DNA from 3 places in the Arthrobacter sp. Y3221157 genome. Region 1 is predicted to be linked to each of the others. Evidence: riboswitches for the same ligand, from Rfam matches in the RefSeq annotation. Region 1 holds a riboswitch; each other region holds the start of a gene.

Region 1 (5,861 bases):
GGCAGGCCTAGCCAGTTCGTAACCGTGGCGTTAAGGAAGGCCACGTGCCATACTCGGCGCGTGGCGCCGTCGTACTCTTTTCATGCCGAACTTTGGCTCTATCCCGGCGAAGCGGGCTGGCACTTCCTCACCCTGCCGCCGGACGTGGCGGACGACATTGCAGAGCAAAGCGAGGCCGGCAACAAGGCCTTCGGCTCGGTCAAGGTCGCGGTGGAAATTAGCGGCCACCGCTGGCTGACGTCCATCTTTCCGGACAGCAAAATGGGCTCGTACCTGCTTCCCGTCAAGAAAGCTGTACGGGAAAAGGCGCGCATCAAGGCGGGCGATAGCTTGGACGTCCGGCTGGAGCTGCAGCCGGACAATGCTTCGCCGGGAGAAAGCTAGATCTGTTTCAGGGCCTGTTCGAGGTCGCGGATCAGGTCGTCGGCGTCCTCGAGCCCAACGGACAGGCGCACCACGCCGTCGCTGAGGCCGATGGCAGCCCGTCCCTCCGGCCCCATCGCACGGTGCGTGGTGGTGGCGGGGTGCGTGATCAGGGATTTCGAATCGCCCAGGTTGTTGGAGATATCGATGATCCGCAGCCCGTCCAGCAGCGCGAAAGCGGCTTCCTTGCCCGAGCGGCCGCCGGACGGAGCGAGCTCAAGGGTGAGCACCGTGCCGCCGGCGCGCATCTGCTTGGCAGCAAGTTCGTACTGCGGGTGCGACTTCAGCAGCGGGTACTTCACCCAGCTCACGGCAGGCTGTTGCTCCAGCCATTCGGCGAGCCGGAGGGCGGTGGCGGAGGAGTGGTTGACACGCAGCGCCATGGTCTCCAGGCCTTTGGTCAACACCCACGCGTTGAACGGCGACAGCGACGGGCCGGTGTGGCGCATCAGCTGCTTGACCGGACCCTCGATGTACTCCTTGGTGCCCAGGATGGCACCGCCCATCACCCGGCCCTGGCCGTCGATGTGCTTGGTGCCGGAGTAGACGATGACGTCCGCGCCCAGCTGGCCGCAGCGTTGGAGCAGGGGAGTGGCAAAGACGTTGTCGACGACGACGGTGGCCCCGGCAGCGTGCGCGAGTTCGCTGACCGCGGCGATGTCCACGATCTCCTGCATCGGGTTGGACGGAGACTCGAAGAAGACGGCGGTTGTGGGCTGGGACAGGGCGGCGCGCCACTGCTCCAGGTCCGGACCGTCCACAAAGACGGTCTCCACGCCCCACCGCGGCAGGATTTCATTGAGGATGACGAAGCAGGAACCAAAGAGCGAACGGGCGGCCACCACGCGGTCCCCGGCTGCGAGCAGGGCGCCCAGGGCGGTGAAGACGGCGGACATGCCGGAGGCGGTGGCAAAGCACGCCTCCGTTCCTTCGAGCAGCCGGAGCCGCTCCTGGAAGGTCGCCACGGAGGGGTTGCCGTACCGGGAGTAGACGAAGCGCTCGTCCTCGCCGGTGAAGGCGCGTTCCGCAGCAGCGGCGGATTGGTAGACGAAACCCGAGTTCAGGAATACCGCTTCGGACGTTTCCTGGAAGTTGGTGCGGTCCAGCCCGCCGCGGACGGCCTGGGTGTCGGGGCTCCAGCCGGCGGCGTCGTTATTGAAGGTCACTTAGTTCTTTCCCAGGTTGGTCGGCAGGCCGCGGTTCTTCCAGCCATTGACGGTCCGTTCGCCGTAGCGGTCCGGGTCGCCTTCGAACCCCTCCAGGACGTTGTAGGAGGTGAAGCCGGCCTGCGTCGCGGCGATGGCGGCGGAGATGGAGCGCTGGCCGGAGCGGCAGATGAACACCAGCTCCGTGTTGGAATCCTCCGGAGCCTGCTGGCTCAGGTCCTTCAGGAAATCCGGGTTGGGAATGCCGCCGGGGAATGTCCACTGGATGAACAGCGGATCGTTGTCCGTGGCTTTGGTGTCCGGAATGCCGATGTGCGCCCATTCGCCCTCGGTGCGCACGTCCACCAGGATGGCGCCCTGCTCAAGCTTGGCCCAGGCTTCCTCCGGCGTCAGGTCTCCTGCGTAGCTCATGCGTGGCCCTCGCCGTCGAACTCGAGGTCCTCGTTGGCTGCTTCCAGGTCGTCAACAGCGGTGGCGACGGCGGCGTCCGCCGATGCGATGGCGGCCGGCAGGACCACGGCCTGGGCCACGATGACGCTGGTGCCGTTGAAGGCTGCCGTCGGGCTTCCGTGCAGGACGTAGCCGTCGGCGAGTGCGGTTGAGATCCGCTCACAGAATTCACGGTTGTCCGGGCCGCTGATGAGGCGGTAGGACAACTTTTCTTCGGGGGCGTCGGACACGACGGGTCTCCTTCTCTCACGCTTGCAGCTCGAATTGGTCGATATGCCGAGTATTCACCTGAGGCACCCCGCCGCGGAAGGAGGGTTGCCGACCGGCCAGTCAGGGCTTGGCGCCGGTACTCATTACTCCCCAAAAACGTAACATCTGGCACCGGCGGCCGCATCGCCGTCGTCGTCATGTTGCGTAACTGAAGCGGAAACGCTGCCGAAGGCGGCGGCGCGGTGCGGTCACCGGTGAACGGCCGACTGCGGTATCACCGCAGGTGGGCGGGCCTTTCTTTCCCATCCCGGCGGGACGGCCCGATACAGTTCTTGGGGGGGGCAGCGCCCCGCCGCGAAAGACCAGCACTGGGGGTCCCTTGAACATGCGAACAGCCGCGCCCTGCCGCCGCACCCGTCCGGCCCTGACCCCCCGTCTTCGCGTGGCCTGGGCGTTCCTTGCCGTACTTGCTGTTGCGTGTGTGGCTGCGGTCCTGCCGGCGGGGGCGGCCCGGGCAGCCGAACCCGCACCGGATGCGGGCAAGCCGCTGCTCGGCGTCGTCCTGGAATGGGGCGAGGACACCGCTGCAGGGTTTGCCGAGCGGCTGGGAGCGTCCCCGGCTGTCTATGGACACGACATCGCTTTTCCCTACCGCTCCTCCGAGCAGAACGACATCAAGGGATTCCTTGAACAGTCCTCGCTCCAGGGTGCCCACGCCATGCTCACGGTCAAGCCCACGGTGCCGCTGGACCAGATAGACGCCACGGCTGCCGAGTCATTCGCCGGGGAAATCAGACGGCTTACCGCGCAGTTCCATGGGCAGGTGCTGGTGCGGTTTGCCCCGGACATGAACGCCTCCTGGGTGGAGTGGGGCCAGCAGCCCGCCGAATACCGGAAGGCGTTCCAGGCTGTCTCCGCGGCATTTGGGGATTCCGACGACGGCCGGACGGTTATGGTCTGGGAGCCGTACCTGGGCAAGGACTACCCCTTTGACCGGAACCGGAACGCGCCGGCCCGCGGAAGCGACGGTTTCGCCTTGCTGGATACCAACGGCGACAGGGCCTGGGACGGGTCTGACAGCGCCTACGAACCGTATTATCCGGGTGATGATGCCGTGGACTGGGTTGGCCTGACGGCTTTCCATGACGACACCGCCGGTGGCGCCGCAGTCAATACCGTTCCGCGCGCCGGTGAACTGGAGGACATGCTGACGGCCTCGGGCGGCGAAAACTTCTACGCCACCTATGCCGAGGAGCGGGCCAAGCCGTTCCTGCTGCAGACCGCCGCCTTCTACAGCCCCGCGTCCGGCGGCGCGTCCGAGGCTGAGATCAAGACCGGCTGGTGGGACCAGGTGGTGGGCACTGCCACGGCGGCAGAGTTTGGCAGGACGGCCGCGGTGGTCTGGGACGAGCGCACCAGCACCAGGGACACCGGCGTGGCCAGCATCGACTGGCTCCTGACCGGCAGCCCGGAGATCGCCCGGGCGGCGCTGGACCGGCTGGAGGCCTCGCCCTTGGTGACCGGTCCCGTCACGGAAGTGTCCACCGGCGGCAGCGACTATCTCCGGGCCAACACGCTGGCCGGGGCTGCCGCCTGGACAGTAGGGGCCGCGCTCGTCATCCTCCTGGTGGCCCTCTGGCAGATTCCGCGGCGCGTTCACGCCGCAACAGCTTGGGGTTACACGGACCCGTCCGGCAGGGATTCGCGCGTGGACCTGCTGCGCGGACTGGCCATCGTGTTCGTCGTGGTCAACCACCTGGGCATGACGTCCCTGTTCCAGCTCCTGACCCAGGAGGCGGTGGGCTTCGTTTCGGGTGCCGAACTGTTTGTCCTCTTCTCCGGTCTGGTGGTGGGCATGGTCTACGGGCCCCGGGTGAAAGACGATTTTGGAACCGTCGTGGACCTGACGTCCAGACGCGCCGGCAAGCTCTACCTGACATCACTGATAGTCCTCGTGGGCGTCTTCCTGGCTTCCCTGCTGCCGGTTCTCCGTATCGACGCGCTAACAACCTTCGCGGACCAGGGGACCGGCGGGGCAGGGCACGACGGCGCCGGCCGGACCTACGACCTGTATGCAGGAATGGAGCAACTCTTCCAGTTCCCGGTGCCGGCCCAGGTCCTCCCCGCCATCCTGCTGCTGCAGTTCGGTCCGTGGCAGTTCAACGTGATGGGGCTGTACGTGGTGCTGCTGCTGGCCGGCCCCTTTATTCTTGCTGCCCTCAACCGGGGCAAGGCCGTGTGGGTGCTGGCCGGCACCCTGGCGGTCTACGCCGTCGGCGCCGCCACGCGCTTCCGGCTCCTGCCGTCGCAGTTCGAGGATTCGTTCCCGCTGCTCGTGTGGCAGGTGCTGTTCGTGCTCGGCCTGGTGGCCGGATTCCACCGGCGCAGTATTGTCACCTGGCTTTCGGCGCGGACATGGGTGGTGGCCGCCTGCACGGTGCTCACGTTCCTGCTGGCTTTCCTGTCCTGGGGGAACCCCTATCTTGCCAACGGCTTCGATGTCCGGTTGGCCATCGTCCCGGACACCGTGTACCGGACGGTCTACGACGCCCTCTTTGCACGGACCTACCTGGCACCCGGCCGGCTCCTCAACGTCCTGGTCCTGGTGGTCGCTGCCTACGCATTCCTCACCGCGTACTGGAAGCCGGTGCAGCGGGCTTTGGGCTGGTTCCTGATTCCGCTGGGCCGCGCGACGCTGTACGTGTTCATCATGCACGTGGTGCTGATTGCCGTGGTGGCGAACATCCCTGCGCTGCAGCAGGAGAACGTCCTGCTGAACACGGCTGCCTACGCCGCGGTGCTGGGGCTGCTGTGGGTCATGGTCCGGACGAAGTTCCTTTTCCGGATCATTCCTACTTAGGAGCCGGCACCGGGCACCGGCGGCTGTTCGCGACATAAAAAAGCGACGGGAACCGCGGGCCCTTGCCCTTGGTTCACGCCGCCGTTGTGTCCTGGGCCCGGTTGTCCTAGACCAGGCCCGGGTAACTGGCCATGATGTAGTCGGTGGCCGCGGGGCCCTTCATTTGGAGGCCGGTGCGGTCCGGGCTGATCCTGTCGCGCATGGCAGCCCAGAAGCTGTCCTCCGGACTGAGTGCCTGCTGATTGATGAAGCACCAGCTGGTGTAAAGCCCGTACAGGCGGTCACGGTCCAGGCTGTGTTCAGAGGTTTGGTCGAGGTAGGTAGCTTCACGGAGAAAGATGTCGAACTGCGAATGTGCCATGACGGCTTCCCTTCGCTAAGTGCGGTGGCGCTGCCGTTCGGCTACAGCAACAGACCTCACATGCCGTGCACGGGGCAATGGAGTGGAACTGGGTCCTTCACGAAAGGAGGACCCCACAAGCGCGATTGGCGCCTATCTACAGTGTAGACTCTACGCGTAGACTAAACATCCGGCAAGCGTCTTGATTAACACGCCCGTACACCGCTTTCAATGCCGGCTGGCCCAGCGAAGCGGACTATTCGAACGAGGCCCGCCGCCGGTCCTGCAGGCGGGTGTTCCAGATGTCCGGACGGGCCACCCTGAAGCGGCGGCCGGTCAGGGCCCGCGGGGAAATCCGGATGTAGTGGCTCTTCTCTCCGGGCTGCCAAGGCTCCAACCCCAACGCGTCCAC
Region 2 (5,861 bases), on a different contig from region 1:
GCCAGGAACCGGATGCTGCCACCGGCGCCCGTGCCCTGCCCATCTACCAGACCACCTCCTTCGTCTTTCCCAGTGCCGATAGCGCTGCCAACCGCTTCGCCCTCGCCGAGCTTGCCCCCATCTACACGCGCATCGGCAACCCCACCCAGGACGCGGTGGAGCAGCGGATCGCGAGCCTTGAGGGAGGCCTGGCCGCGCTCCTCCTCAGCTCGGGGCAGGCGGCAGAGACATTCGCCGTCCTGAACATCGCCGAGGCAGGCGACCACATCGTGGCCAGCCCCAGCCTCTACGGCGGCACCTACAACCTGTTCGCCCACACCCTGAAGAAGTTCGGCATCTCGGTGACCTTCGTGGCGGACCCGGACAACCTGGACCACTGGCGCGAGGCGGTCCAGCCCAACACCAAGCTCTTCTTTGCAGAAGTGGTGTCCAACCCGCGGCAGGACGTGCTGGACATCGAGGGCGTCTCCCGCACCGCCCACGAGGCCGGCGTGCCCCTGATCGTGGACAACACGCTGTCCACGCCATACCTGATCCGGCCGCTGGAATGGGGCGCGGACATCGTGGTCCATTCGGCCACCAAGTACCTGGGCGGCCACGGCGCCGCGATCGCCGGCGTCATCGTCGATTCAGGCAAGTTCGACTTCAGCAAGGACCCCGAACGCTTCCCCGGCTTCAACACCCCGGACCCCACCTACAACGGCCTGGTATACGGCCGCGACCTGGGCGAGGGCGGGGCGCTGGGGGCCAACCTGTCCTACATCCTCAAGGCCCGGGTCCAGCTCCTGCGCGACCTCGGTTCCGCCGTTTCGCCCTTCAACGCCTTCCTGATCTCGCAGGGCCTGGAGACCCTGAGCCTGCGCGTGGAGCGCCATGTGGCCAACGCCGGGGAGGTGGCGCGGTGGCTGGAAGCAAGGGACGACGTTGAATCCGTCGCCTACGCCGGGCTGCCTTCCAGCCCCTGGTACGAGCGCGGCCGCAAGTACGGGCCCAGGGGCACCGGCGCCATTGTCGCCTTCAACCTGGCCGGCGGTGCCGAGGCGGGCAAGCGCTTCGTGGACGCCCTGGAGCTGCACTCGCACGTGGCCAACATCGGGGACGTCCGCTCGCTGGTCATCCACCCGGCGTCGACCACCCACAGCCAGCTGTCACCGGAGCAGCAGGCGGCCGCCGGCGTCGCTCCGGGACTGGTCCGCCTGTCCGTGGGCCTGGAGCACATCGACGACATCCTCGCCGACCTTGAAGCCGGGTTCCGTGCCGCCAAGGAGGCGCAGGGCGCCTGATCGGACGGGCCGGGCAGCAGGGCCCGACGACGGGTGGCCGGCCAGGTGGGCAAAGCCGGGGAAGTCACAACCAGTCACACTCTTGGCCCGGGCCGGGTGGTGTTTCGTACACTCGAACCAGGTCATGAGTGCCAGTGACAGCCCCGGCTTGCTGGCCGGCAACCCTCCTTCCGCGGTGGGGTGCCCCGGGTGAAGACCTGGCCTGCCGGTCATTCCGCCGGTGGGCAAGCGCGTAGAAGAGGTCTTGCCATGACGGTTACCGTCACCCCTACCACCGTTCCCGAGCACGGAATTGTCCGCTACGCCTCCATCGGGGGCCTGGAACTGGAAGCCGGCGGCTACCTGCCGGACGTCACGCTCGCCTACGAAACGTGGGGCACGCTCAACGCGGACGGCAGCAATGCCATCCTCATCGAGCACGCCCTGACCGGCAGCACCCATGTCACCCGCGGCGACAGCGACGAACCCGGCTGGTGGGAACAGCTCGCCGGCCCCGGTGCCCCCGTGGACACGGACCGGTTCTTCGTGGTGTCCATCAACATCGTGGGCGGCTGCTACGGGTCCACCGGGCCGTCGTCGCCCGCCCCGGACGGGACACCCTGGGGTTCCCGCTTCCCCCTGGTGACACTGCGGGACAGCACCGTGGCCGAAGCCCGGCTGGCAGACCAGCTCGGCATCGGCAGCTGGTACGCAGTCCTAGGGGGTTCCCTGGGCGGTGCCCGCGCCTTGGAATGGGCCATTACCTACCCGGAGCGGGTGCAGCGCTGCGCCGTGATTTCCGTGGGCGCCGCCAGCACGGCAGAGCAAATCGCGTTTGCCCAGGCACAGACCCTCGCCATCCGCCAGGACCCCAACTTCAACGGCGGCGACTACTACGGCGGCCCCTTCCCCGAGGAAGGCCTGGCCTTGGCGCGGCGCATCGCGCACATCACCTACCGCTCCGCCGCCGAGCTGGAGGGCAGGTTCGGCCGGGAGCCCCAGGCCCCGGAATCACCGCTGCAGGCTGACTGCCTGTCGGGCCGCGGCCGCTACCAGGTGGAGAGCTACCTGGACCACCAGGGCAACAAGCTGGTCCAGCGCTTCGACGCCAACAGCTACATCGCCATCACCGAGGCGCTGATGAGCCACGACGTCTGCAGGGAACGCGGAACGCTGGCCGAGACGCTGGCCCGTTCCGAAGCCCGGTTCTTCATCGCTGCAGTCGACTCGGACCGGCTCTACTTCCCGTCACAGTCGCGGGAGCTGGCGCGCGCACTGCCCGGGGACGTGGACGTGCATCTGATCCAGGCGCCGATAGGGCACGACGGCTTCCTGACGGAAATCGGGCAGCTCGGGAACCAGCTCCGCGAGCACCTCCTGCCCTGAACCCCTGCCCAGCCCGGGGTTCCCGCCGGGCTGCAGTGCTGGATGTGCATTTTTGCAGACGCTTTCTGCAGTATTCGGCGTTGAGCTCAGGGCGCCACCAGACAATACTCGTGTGAACCTGCAGTTTTGTGGTGCTCACCACAAAACCGCTGTCCGATCCCCATTGTGGTGTCGACGGAGACGCCAAAGGAGTTCACTCATGAGTACGGAACACTCCGCCCCACGGCGGCTCGAGGAAACCGATGTTAAGGCCTCGGGGCTGAAGAAAGTCGTCACGGCCTCGATGGCCGGCACGGTGGTCGAATGGTACGAGTTCTTCCTCTACGCATCTGCCGCCACACTGGTGTTCGGCAAAACGTTCTTCCCCAACTCAGGCACGGAACTGGACGGCATCATCGCCGCGTTCGTCACCTACGCCGTAGGCTTCGTGGCCCGCCCCATCGGCGGCATCGTCTTTGGCCACTTCGGTGACAAGTTCGGCCGCAAGCAGCTCCTGCAGCTGAGCATCATCCTGGTGGGTGTGGCCACCTTCCTCATGGGCTGCCTGCCCACCTTCGCCCAGATCGGCTACTGGGCTCCTGCCCTCCTGGTGTTCCTGCGCTTCGTGCAGGGCTTCGCCGTCGGCGGTGAGTGGGGCGGCGCCGTGCTGCTGGTCGCAGAGCACAGCCCCAACAAGTCCCGCGGGTTCTGGTCCAGCTGGCCGCAGTCTGCTGTTCCAATGGGCAACCTGCTGGCCACGGGCGTACTGTTCACCCTGTCCTCGACCCTGTCCCAGGAAGCCTTCCTCGGCTGGGGCTGGCGCGTGGCATTCTGGCTGTCCGCCGTCATCGTCATCATCGGCTACTACATCCGCACCAAGGTCCAGGACGCTCCGATCTTCATCGAAGCCCGGAAGGAAGTCACCGCGGAAAAGAAGGGCTACGGTGTTGCCGAAGTCTTCCGCCGCTACCCCCGCGGCGTCTTCACCGCCATGGGGCTCCGGTTCGCCGAAAACATCCTCTACTACCTGGTGGTCACGTTCTCCATCACGTACCTGAAGGTGGTTGTCCAGACGGACACTTCACGGATCCTGCTCCTGCTGCTGGTGGCGCACTTCATCCACTTCTGCGCCGTCCCGCTGGTCGGCAAGCTCTCCGACGCCTTCGGGCGGCGTCCCGTCTACATGGTGGGCGCCATCCTCGGCGGAACCTGGGGCTTCTTCGCCTTCCCCATGATGGACACAGCCAATGACATGGTCATCCTGGCCGCCATCACCATCGGGCTGCTCTTCCACGCGTTGATGTACGCGGGCCAGCCGTCCATCATGGCCGAGATGTTCCCCACCCGGATGCGCTACTCCGGCGTGTCCCTGGGCTACCAGGTGACCTCGATCGTTGCCGGCTCGCTGGCGCCGATCATCGCCACCGCCCTGCTGGGCAACTTCAATTCATCCCTTCCGGTGGCGTTCTACCTCCTGGCCGCCTGCATCGTGACGGCGGTGTCCGTGCTCTTCCTCAAGGAGACCAGGGGCATCTCACTGCATGACGTGGACGCCGCGGATGCCAAGGGCACTGCAGACCTCCTGGCCGCCAGCAAGAAGTAGCACGCAGCCAGGCACCACAGGCAAGGCAGCTGCCCGGGCCCGGATTCCGGGTCCGGGCAGCCGCATGACCACCACCCCAACCACACCAAGGAACCCTCATGCGAGCCGCTGTCCTTTACAACACCGTTCCCGCGGGAACCAGCTACTCCGACGCACGCCCCCTGACGGTGGAGGAGCTGGAACGGCCCGAACCACGGGCAGGCGAGCTGGGAATTTCCATCACGTATTCGAGTCTGTGCCACTCCGACCTCTCCGTGGTGGACGGTTCGCGCGTCCGGCCCCTGCCGATGGCGCTGGGGCATGAGGCGGTGGGCAGGGTGGTCTCGGTGGGCAGCGGAGTCACCGGTGTCTTCGAGGGCGACCACGTGGTGCTGGTCTTCGTTCCAAGCTGCGGGGACTGCCGGGCCTGCCGGGCAGGCCGGCCCGCCCTGTGTCATCGTGCCGCCGAAGCCAACGGGTCCGGCGATCTCCTGCACGGTGAGGCCGTGCTGCGGACCCGGTCAGGGGAGCGCATCAACCACCACCTTGGCGTGTCGGCCTTCGCAGACTATGCGGTGGTTGCGCGCGAATCGGTAGTGGTGGTCGACGACGACGTCCCGGACACCGTTGCCGCGATGTTCGGCTGCGCGGTGCTGACGGGCATGGGCGCGGTCTTCAATACCGCAAAGGTCGACGGCGGGGAGTCGGTTGCCGTGTTTGGCCTCGGCGCCGTTGGCCTGTCGGCAGTCATGGCAGCCCGCATCGCCGGTGCGGGCTCGATCGTCGCCATTGATCCGAACAGGGACAAGCACCAGCTGGCCCTGGACTGCGGTGCCAGCGCTGCCGGTACCCCAGAGGACGCTGCAAGGCTGATCGCAGATGCCGCCGGTGACGGCGTGGATGTTGCCGTGGAGGCAGTGGGCTCCGCCCGTGTCATCGCCTCCTGCCTTGAGCTGGTGACCAGGGGCGGCGCCGTGGTTTCGGTGGGCCTGCCGCATCCGTCCGCGGAACTGGCCGTCCCGGCGCTCCAGTTTGCGGGTGCGGGCAAGCGGCTGCTCGGCTCGTACATGGGCGACGCCGTCCCCGGCCGGGACATCCCGCGCTATCTCGGCTACTGGCGGGACGGCCGGCTGCCGGTGGAACTGCTGCATTCGGACACGCGCCCGCTCGCCGAGATCAATGAGGGCCTGGACGCCCTGGCAGCCGGGAAGGTGGTCCGCCGGCTGTTCCGCCCCTGAATGCCCGCCGTCCTCGGCAGGCTCAGGCGGCCAGCAGGTCCTGCCGGGCCGCCACTTCTTCCTTGAGCGCGGCTATGACCGCCTGGACGCGCCCCGACCGCATCGACTCCGGCCGCGCCACGGCCCAGATGGGAAGCTGGCGCTCGAAATCGTGCGGAAGGACGGGGACGAAACCGGGGTCGCGGGCCACCATGAAGTTGGGAAGCAGCCCGATGCCCGCGCCCCTGCGTACAGCCTCCACCTGGGCGAAGATGCTCGTGGCCTGGAAGCTGGATTTCGGCGTGGGCAGCTGCGAGGACCGGTGGCCGAGTTCCGCCACCTGGAGGGCGGATTCGACGTAGGACACGAAGCCGTGCTGCCCCACGCCGTCGGGCGTTTCCGGCAGTCCGCGCTGGGCTGCGTAGGCGGCGCTGG
Region 3 (5,861 bases), on a different contig from region 1:
GTACTCTTCGGGCTGGGCAAGTTCTCCAGGCTCTCGGCCACCCTGCTCACCGTCATCTCCCTGCTGAATACCTTCGTGGAGTGGCGCAGCGCGGACATCAGCAGCAAGGAGGGCCGCGAAACGCGCCGCAACCAGCTGCTGAAGAACCTGTCCCTAAGCGGCGGGGCACTGCTCGCCTCCGTGGACACGGCCGGCAAGCCGGGCCTGGCCTGGCGCGCCGAGCACCTGGCGGCCGATGCCCGCAAGGGTGCCTCGCACCTCGCCTCGGACGCCCGGAGGACCACCAACAAGAAGCTGGCCAAGGCGGACAAAGCCGTCCGGCGCGCCGTTGAACAGGCCACGGGGGCATAAGCACGAATGACCGCTGCAGCCGCCACCCGGGACGATTCCGGAGCTCCTGTCCCCCACTGGCCCGCACCGTTCGCTTCGCGGCCCGTTAACGCCACTCTCACGGTTCCCGGTTCGAAGTCCCTGACCAACAGGTACCTCGTCCTCGCCGCGCTGGCCGACGGACCGTCACGCCTGCGTGCACCCCTGCACTCCCGCGACTCCGCCCTGATGGTCGAGGCGCTCCGCCAGCTCGGTGCCACCATCACGGAAGTGCCGGGCGATGGCGCGTTCGGGCCGGACCTCGAAGTGGTCCCGCTGGGGCAGGATGCGGCGCAGCCGCTCACCAGGATTGACTGCGGCCTCGCCGGCACGGTCATGCGTTTCGTTCCGCCGCTCGCGGCGCTGCGCAACGGTGCCAGCGTGTTCGACGGCGACCCGCACGCTCGCAAGCGTCCGATGGGGACCATTATCGAGGCGCTGAGGGCGCTGGGGGTTACGGTATCCGCTGAGGATGGGGGCACGCCGTCGTCGCTTCCGTTCGTGGTGGAAGGCAGCGGGGAGGTCCGCGGCGGGCACCTGGTGATCGATGCCAGCGCGTCCTCCCAGTTCGTCTCCGCGCTGCTGCTGGTGGGGGCGCGGTTCACCGAGGGCCTGCATCTTGAGCACGTGGGCAAACCAGTGCCCAGCCTGGACCACATCAACATGACAGTTGCGGTCCTCCGCGGCGCCGGGGTCCAGGTGGATGACTCGGTGCCCAACCACTGGGTTGTCTCACCTGGCCCCATCCGCGCTTTCGACCAGCGGATCGAGCAGGACCTGTCCAACGCCGGCCCCTTCCTCGCGGCGGCGCTGGCTTCAGGCGGGACCGTCCGGATTCCCGGCTGGCCGGAGCAGACGCAGCAGGTGGGTGACTTGTGGCGCAGCATCCTCACCGAGATGGGCGCGACAGTGACACTTGAGGACGGCGTCCTCACGGTCACGGGCGGCCCCGAAATCAAGGGTGCCCACTTCGCCGACACCAGCGAACTGGCACCTACGGTAGCGGCCCTGTGCGCCCTTGCGTCGGGGCCGTCCCGGCTCACCGGGATAGCCCACCTGCGCGGGCATGAAACGGACCGGCTCGCCGCGCTGGTTACGGAAATAAACCGCCTGGGCGGCGACGCCGAGGAAACCAGCGACGGCCTGGTGATCCGCCCTGCCCCGCTGCACGCCGGCGTCGTGCATAGCTACGCCGACCACCGCATGGCCACTGCAGGGGCAATCCTGGGCCTGGCGGTGGAAGGAGTGCAGGTGGAGGACATCGCCACCACGGCAAAGACCATGCCCGACTTTCCCCGGCTCTGGGCGGACATGCTCGCCCAGGGCGGTGCCCCGCAGCAGGAGGCCCGCACCGGGGCGGAAGGTTAGCGGTGGCAAGGCGTACTGATTCCTGGGACGAATCGGATGTCCGGATCCGGCCCAACAAGAAGGGGTCCAGGCCCCGCACCAAGGACCGCCCCAGCCACGACGACGCCGTGACCGGGCGGATCATCACCGTTGACCGGGGGCGGTACACCGCCGTGGTGGGCGAGGACTCCGCTGACGAGCGTACAGTTATCGCCGCCCGGGCCCGCGAACTCCGCCGCTCCCCCGTTGTGGCGGGCGACTTCGTTTCCCTCGTGGGGGACGTTTCCGGCGACCCTCATACCCTGGCCCGGCTGGTCAGGATCCAGGACCGGAAGACGCTCCTGCGGCGCAGCGCTGACGATACTGACCCAGTGGAGCGGGCCGTGGTGGCCAACGCCGACCAGCTGGTGATCGTGGTGGCCGCCGCCAACCCGGAACCCCGCACAGGCTTCATCGACCGCGCGCTCGTCGCGGCCTACGACGCCGGCATCGACCCGATCCTGCTGGTCACCAAGGCGGACGTCAAGGATCCGGCGGAGCTCCTGTCCAACTACACTCACCTCGACCTTCCCGTGATCATCAGCCGGACCGCCGATCTTGCGGCGTCCGGCATCGATGCCCGCTCGGACGACGGCCTGTCCGCCCGGCTGGACAGCGCCGCTGTTGCCGCGCTGCGGTCCTACCTGGACGGCAAGGTCACCGTCATGCTGGGACACTCCGGCGTCGGCAAGTCAACAATGGTCAACGCGCTCACGGGAGCCGAACGTGCCACCGGCGGCGTCAACGCGGTCACCGGCAGGGGCCGGCACACGTCATCGTCAGCACTGGCCCTGCGGCTGGTTGACGCACCGCCGGGCAGCTGGATCATCGACACCCCCGGCATCCGCTCCTTTGGCCTGGCGCATGTGGACCCGGACCGGATCCTGCGGTCCTTCCCGGACCTCTCCCCCGGCACCGACGCCTGCGAACGCGGCTGCAAGCACACGGCAACTGCCGTTAACTGCGGCCTGGATGCTTGGGTGGCGGAAGGTCACGCGGGCCCGACCGGAGAGGCTCGGCTGGCGTCCTTGCGCCGGTTGCTCGGAGCGGATCCACGGGAGGAAGCTCAGGAGGCAAAGGAGCTCGGCAGCGTCAACTGACAAAGCCGATCTCCCAGCAGAACAGCCTGCAGACGGTAGTTTGGAACCATGATCCAACCCGCTTCGAGCTACAACGATGACCTGCGCCTGGCCCATGTCCTGGCCGACTCCGTGGACGACCAGACCATGAGCCGCTTCAAGGCACTGGACCTCCATGTGGAGACCAAGCCCGACCTGACGCCGGTCACCGACGCGGACAAGGCCGCCGAGGAAGCCATCCGCGGCCAGCTCTCCCGCTCCCGCCCGCGGGACGCAGTGCTCGGTGAGGAGTTCGGCAGTACCGGCCACGGTTCGCGCCGCTGGATCATCGACCCCATCGACGGAACCAAGAACTTCGTCCGTGGCGTCCCCGTGTGGGCCACCCTGATCGCCCTCGTGGACGAGGGCGAGCCGGTTGTCGGCGTCGTGAGCGCCCCCGCCCTGGGCAAGCGCTGGTGGGCCGCCAAGGGCATGGGCGCCTACATGGGGCGTTCGCTTGCCGCAGCCACCCGGCTCCGGGTCTCCGACGTTTCCAGCCTGTCCGACGCCTCGCTGTCCTATTCAAGCCTCTCCGGCTGGAAGGAACGGGGAAACCTGGACGAGTTCCTGGGCCTTACCGAGTCGGTATGGCGGACCCGCGCCTACGGTGATTTCTGGTCCTACTGCATGGTGGCCGAGGGCTCTGTGGACATCGCGTGCGAGCCGGAACTGAACCTCTACGACATGGCGGCCCTGGTGCCGATCGTGGTGGAGGCCGGCGGACGCTTCACCTCTTTGGAGGGTGAGGACGGCCCGTTCGGCGGTAACGCCCTGGCCACCAATTCGATCCTGCACTCCGAAGTGCTCCAGCGGCTGAACCCGGGCCTGGACGACCTGCTCTAACCCCCCCTGCAACCGAACAAAAGACGGCGGATACCTCCAGAAGGAGGTGTCCGCCGTCGTCTTCTTCGCCGAAAAGCCTGTTTTCCATTCCCACGTAACAAAGGCCTTAACAATTGCGCCGGCTTCAATCCTGGCCGCCCCATGTTCTACGCTCTTAACCAGGTCACGAGTGCCAGCGCAAAACCCCGGTTTGCTGGCCGGCAACCCTCCATTCGCGGTGGGGTGCCCCGGGTGACGACCAGGCCGGTCCGGAGCGGATGCGGCAAGCGCGGATTCCCTTGCTAGCGGAGTCCTGTTTTGAAGTGAGGTCTCTGTGACAACAGCCACCGTCTCCCCCAACGCCGCCATCACCGCTGATTCCGTGTTTGACGAACGCCAGTCACTGGCCGGCCGGCCGCTCGCCGCCGTCACCGGCGCGGAAATCCAGGCACCGCTGATTTCCGGCGGCCACATCCGCTACGCCAACCTTGACTATGGCGCCTCCGCCCCCGCCCTCTCGGTGGTGTCCGCCTACCTCAACGAGATCCTGCCTTTCTATGCCAGTGTCCACCGCGGTGCCGGCTACGCGTCCCAGATCAGCACCTCGGTCTACGAAAACGCCCGCAGCATCGTCCGCGACTTTGTGGGCGGCCGCCCGAACGACTCCGTCATCTTCACGCGGAACACCACGGACTCGCTCAACCTGCTGGCCGGCTGCCTGCCCCTCAACGACGGCCAGCCTGCGGGCGACGTCCTGTACCTGGACATTGAGCACCACGCCAACCTGCTGCCGTGGCAGGGCGTTCCCCACCGCAGCATTGTTGCCGCCGACACCATCGCGGGAACCATCGACGCCGTACGCGCCGAGCTGGAACAGGGCGGCGTCAGCCTGCTGGCCATCACCGGTGCCTCCAACGTCACGGGCGAAATCCTCCCGGTCCGCGCCCTTGCGGCCCTGGTCCACCAGCACGGGGCCCGCATTGTGGTGGACGCGGCCCAGCTGGCGCCGCACCGCCGCATCAACATCAGCGCGGACGACGTCGATTACGTCGCCTTCTCCGGCCACAAGCTGTACGCGCCCTTCGGCGCAGGCGTCCTGGTGGGACGGCCGGACTGGCTCGACGCCGGAACCCCGCACCTCGCCGGCGGCGGCGCGGTCAAGGAGGCCAGGCTCGACGGCGTCAGCTGGGCCACCGGCCCGGCCCGCCACGAGGGCGGCTCCCCCAACGTCCTGGGTGCCGCCACCCTGGCCAAGGCCACCCAGGTCATCGCGGGCCTGGACCAGGAACGCTGGCACGCCCACGAATCCGCCATCCGTTCCTTCCTGGTGGAGGGCCTCCAGGAGATCGACAGCGTCACAGTGCACCAGATCTTCAAGGACACCAACCCGGACACCGACACCATCGGCGTGGTCAACTTCTCGGTTGAGGGCTACGACGCCGGCCTCGTGGCTGCGTACCTGTCTGCCGAGCACGGCGTGGGCCTGCGTGACGGACGCTTCTGCGCACATCCCCTGCTGAAGCGGCTGGGCCTGCCTTCGGGTTCGCTCCGCGCCAGCTTCGGCGTCGGTTCCCGGCTGGAGGATGCCCAGCGGCTCCTGGCCGGCATCGCCAAGCTGCGCCGTGACGGGCTCGGCTGGGACTACGTGGTGGACGCAGGGCGGTGGGTTCCCGCCAATGACACCCGCACCTACCCGCATTGGGCCCCGAACACGCCAGGCACCGCCGGCGCTGCTCCCTGCACCGACGACTGACCCATCCGGCAGATGCGGTAAATTCGGAAGGTACCGCAGGGCATTGACTGAAGGAGGCCGCACGTGGTTCGGGGTGGCCCAAAGCTGGATCTCGGGCGGCGCCGGGAGCTGGGCAAGAGTTTCCAGCAGGGCGGCAGGCATTACCAGCGGGTCCGGCCCGGTTATCCCGCCGACTCTGCCGATTGGCTCATCCCCGCGGGCGCGAGGGATTCGCTTGACGCCGGGGCAGGGACCGGCAAGTTTACTGAACTCCTGCTGGAACGCGGGCTGGCCGTCACCGCCGTCGACCCCTCGGCCGACATGCTGGACCAGCTGAAGGCACACTATCCCGTCGCCACCGCGGTCATGGGGACCGCCGAGGCCACCGGCCTGCCGTCGTCCGCCTTCGACGTCGTCACCATTGCCCAGGCCTG

Evidence for each region. Region 1 has a riboswitch for S-adenosylmethionine ahead of AC5RTT_RS12500 (DUF1737 domain-containing protein). Riboswitches for the same ligand answer to the same signal wherever they lie in the genome.
Region 2: it holds a riboswitch for S-adenosylmethionine, as region 1 does, so the genes downstream of both, metX (homoserine O-acetyltransferase MetX) here and AC5RTT_RS12500 (DUF1737 domain-containing protein) in region 1, are expected to answer to the same signal.
Region 3: it holds a riboswitch for S-adenosylmethionine, as region 1 does, so the genes downstream of both, AC5RTT_RS02560 (aminotransferase class V-fold PLP-dependent enzyme) here and AC5RTT_RS12500 (DUF1737 domain-containing protein) in region 1, are expected to answer to the same signal.

The regions. Positions count from the first base shown of each region.
Region 1 covers NZ_JBNHFD010000045.1:6,047-11,907, forward strand. The annotation lists gene AC5RTT_RS12480 (glutamate--cysteine ligase 2) at 1-11, shown strand, start outside; gene AC5RTT_RS12485 (DUF1905 domain-containing protein) at 61-384, shown strand; gene AC5RTT_RS12490 (O-succinylhomoserine sulfhydrylase) at 381-1,589, opposite strand; gene AC5RTT_RS12495 (rhodanese-like domain-containing protein) at 1,590-2,000, opposite strand; gene AC5RTT_RS12500 (DUF1737 domain-containing protein) at 1,997-2,269, opposite strand; SAM riboswitch class IV at 2,283-2,397, opposite strand; gene opgC (OpgC domain-containing protein) at 2,635-5,109, shown strand; gene AC5RTT_RS12510 (hypothetical protein) at 5,216-5,470, opposite strand; gene AC5RTT_RS12515 (pyridoxamine 5'-phosphate oxidase family protein) at 5,706-5,861, opposite strand, start outside.
Region 2 covers NZ_JBNHFD010000042.1:12,606-18,466, reverse strand. The annotation lists gene AC5RTT_RS12120 (bifunctional o-acetylhomoserine/o-acetylserine sulfhydrylase) at 1-1,283, shown strand, start outside; SAM riboswitch class IV at 1,404-1,520, shown strand; gene metX (homoserine O-acetyltransferase MetX) at 1,533-2,648, shown strand; gene AC5RTT_RS12110 (MFS transporter) at 2,848-4,230, shown strand; gene AC5RTT_RS12105 (zinc-binding dehydrogenase) at 4,329-5,447, shown strand; gene AC5RTT_RS12100 (LysR family transcriptional regulator) at 5,470-5,861, opposite strand, start outside.
Region 3 covers NZ_JBNHFD010000004.1:70,111-75,971, reverse strand. The annotation lists gene AC5RTT_RS02580 (DoxX family protein) at 1-351, shown strand, start outside; gene aroA (3-phosphoshikimate 1-carboxyvinyltransferase) at 358-1,737, shown strand; gene rsgA (ribosome small subunit-dependent GTPase A) at 1,740-2,855, shown strand; gene hisN (histidinol-phosphatase) at 2,904-3,716, shown strand; SAM riboswitch class IV at 3,878-3,991, shown strand; gene AC5RTT_RS02560 (aminotransferase class V-fold PLP-dependent enzyme) at 4,030-5,448, shown strand; gene AC5RTT_RS02555 (class I SAM-dependent methyltransferase) at 5,512-5,861, shown strand, end outside.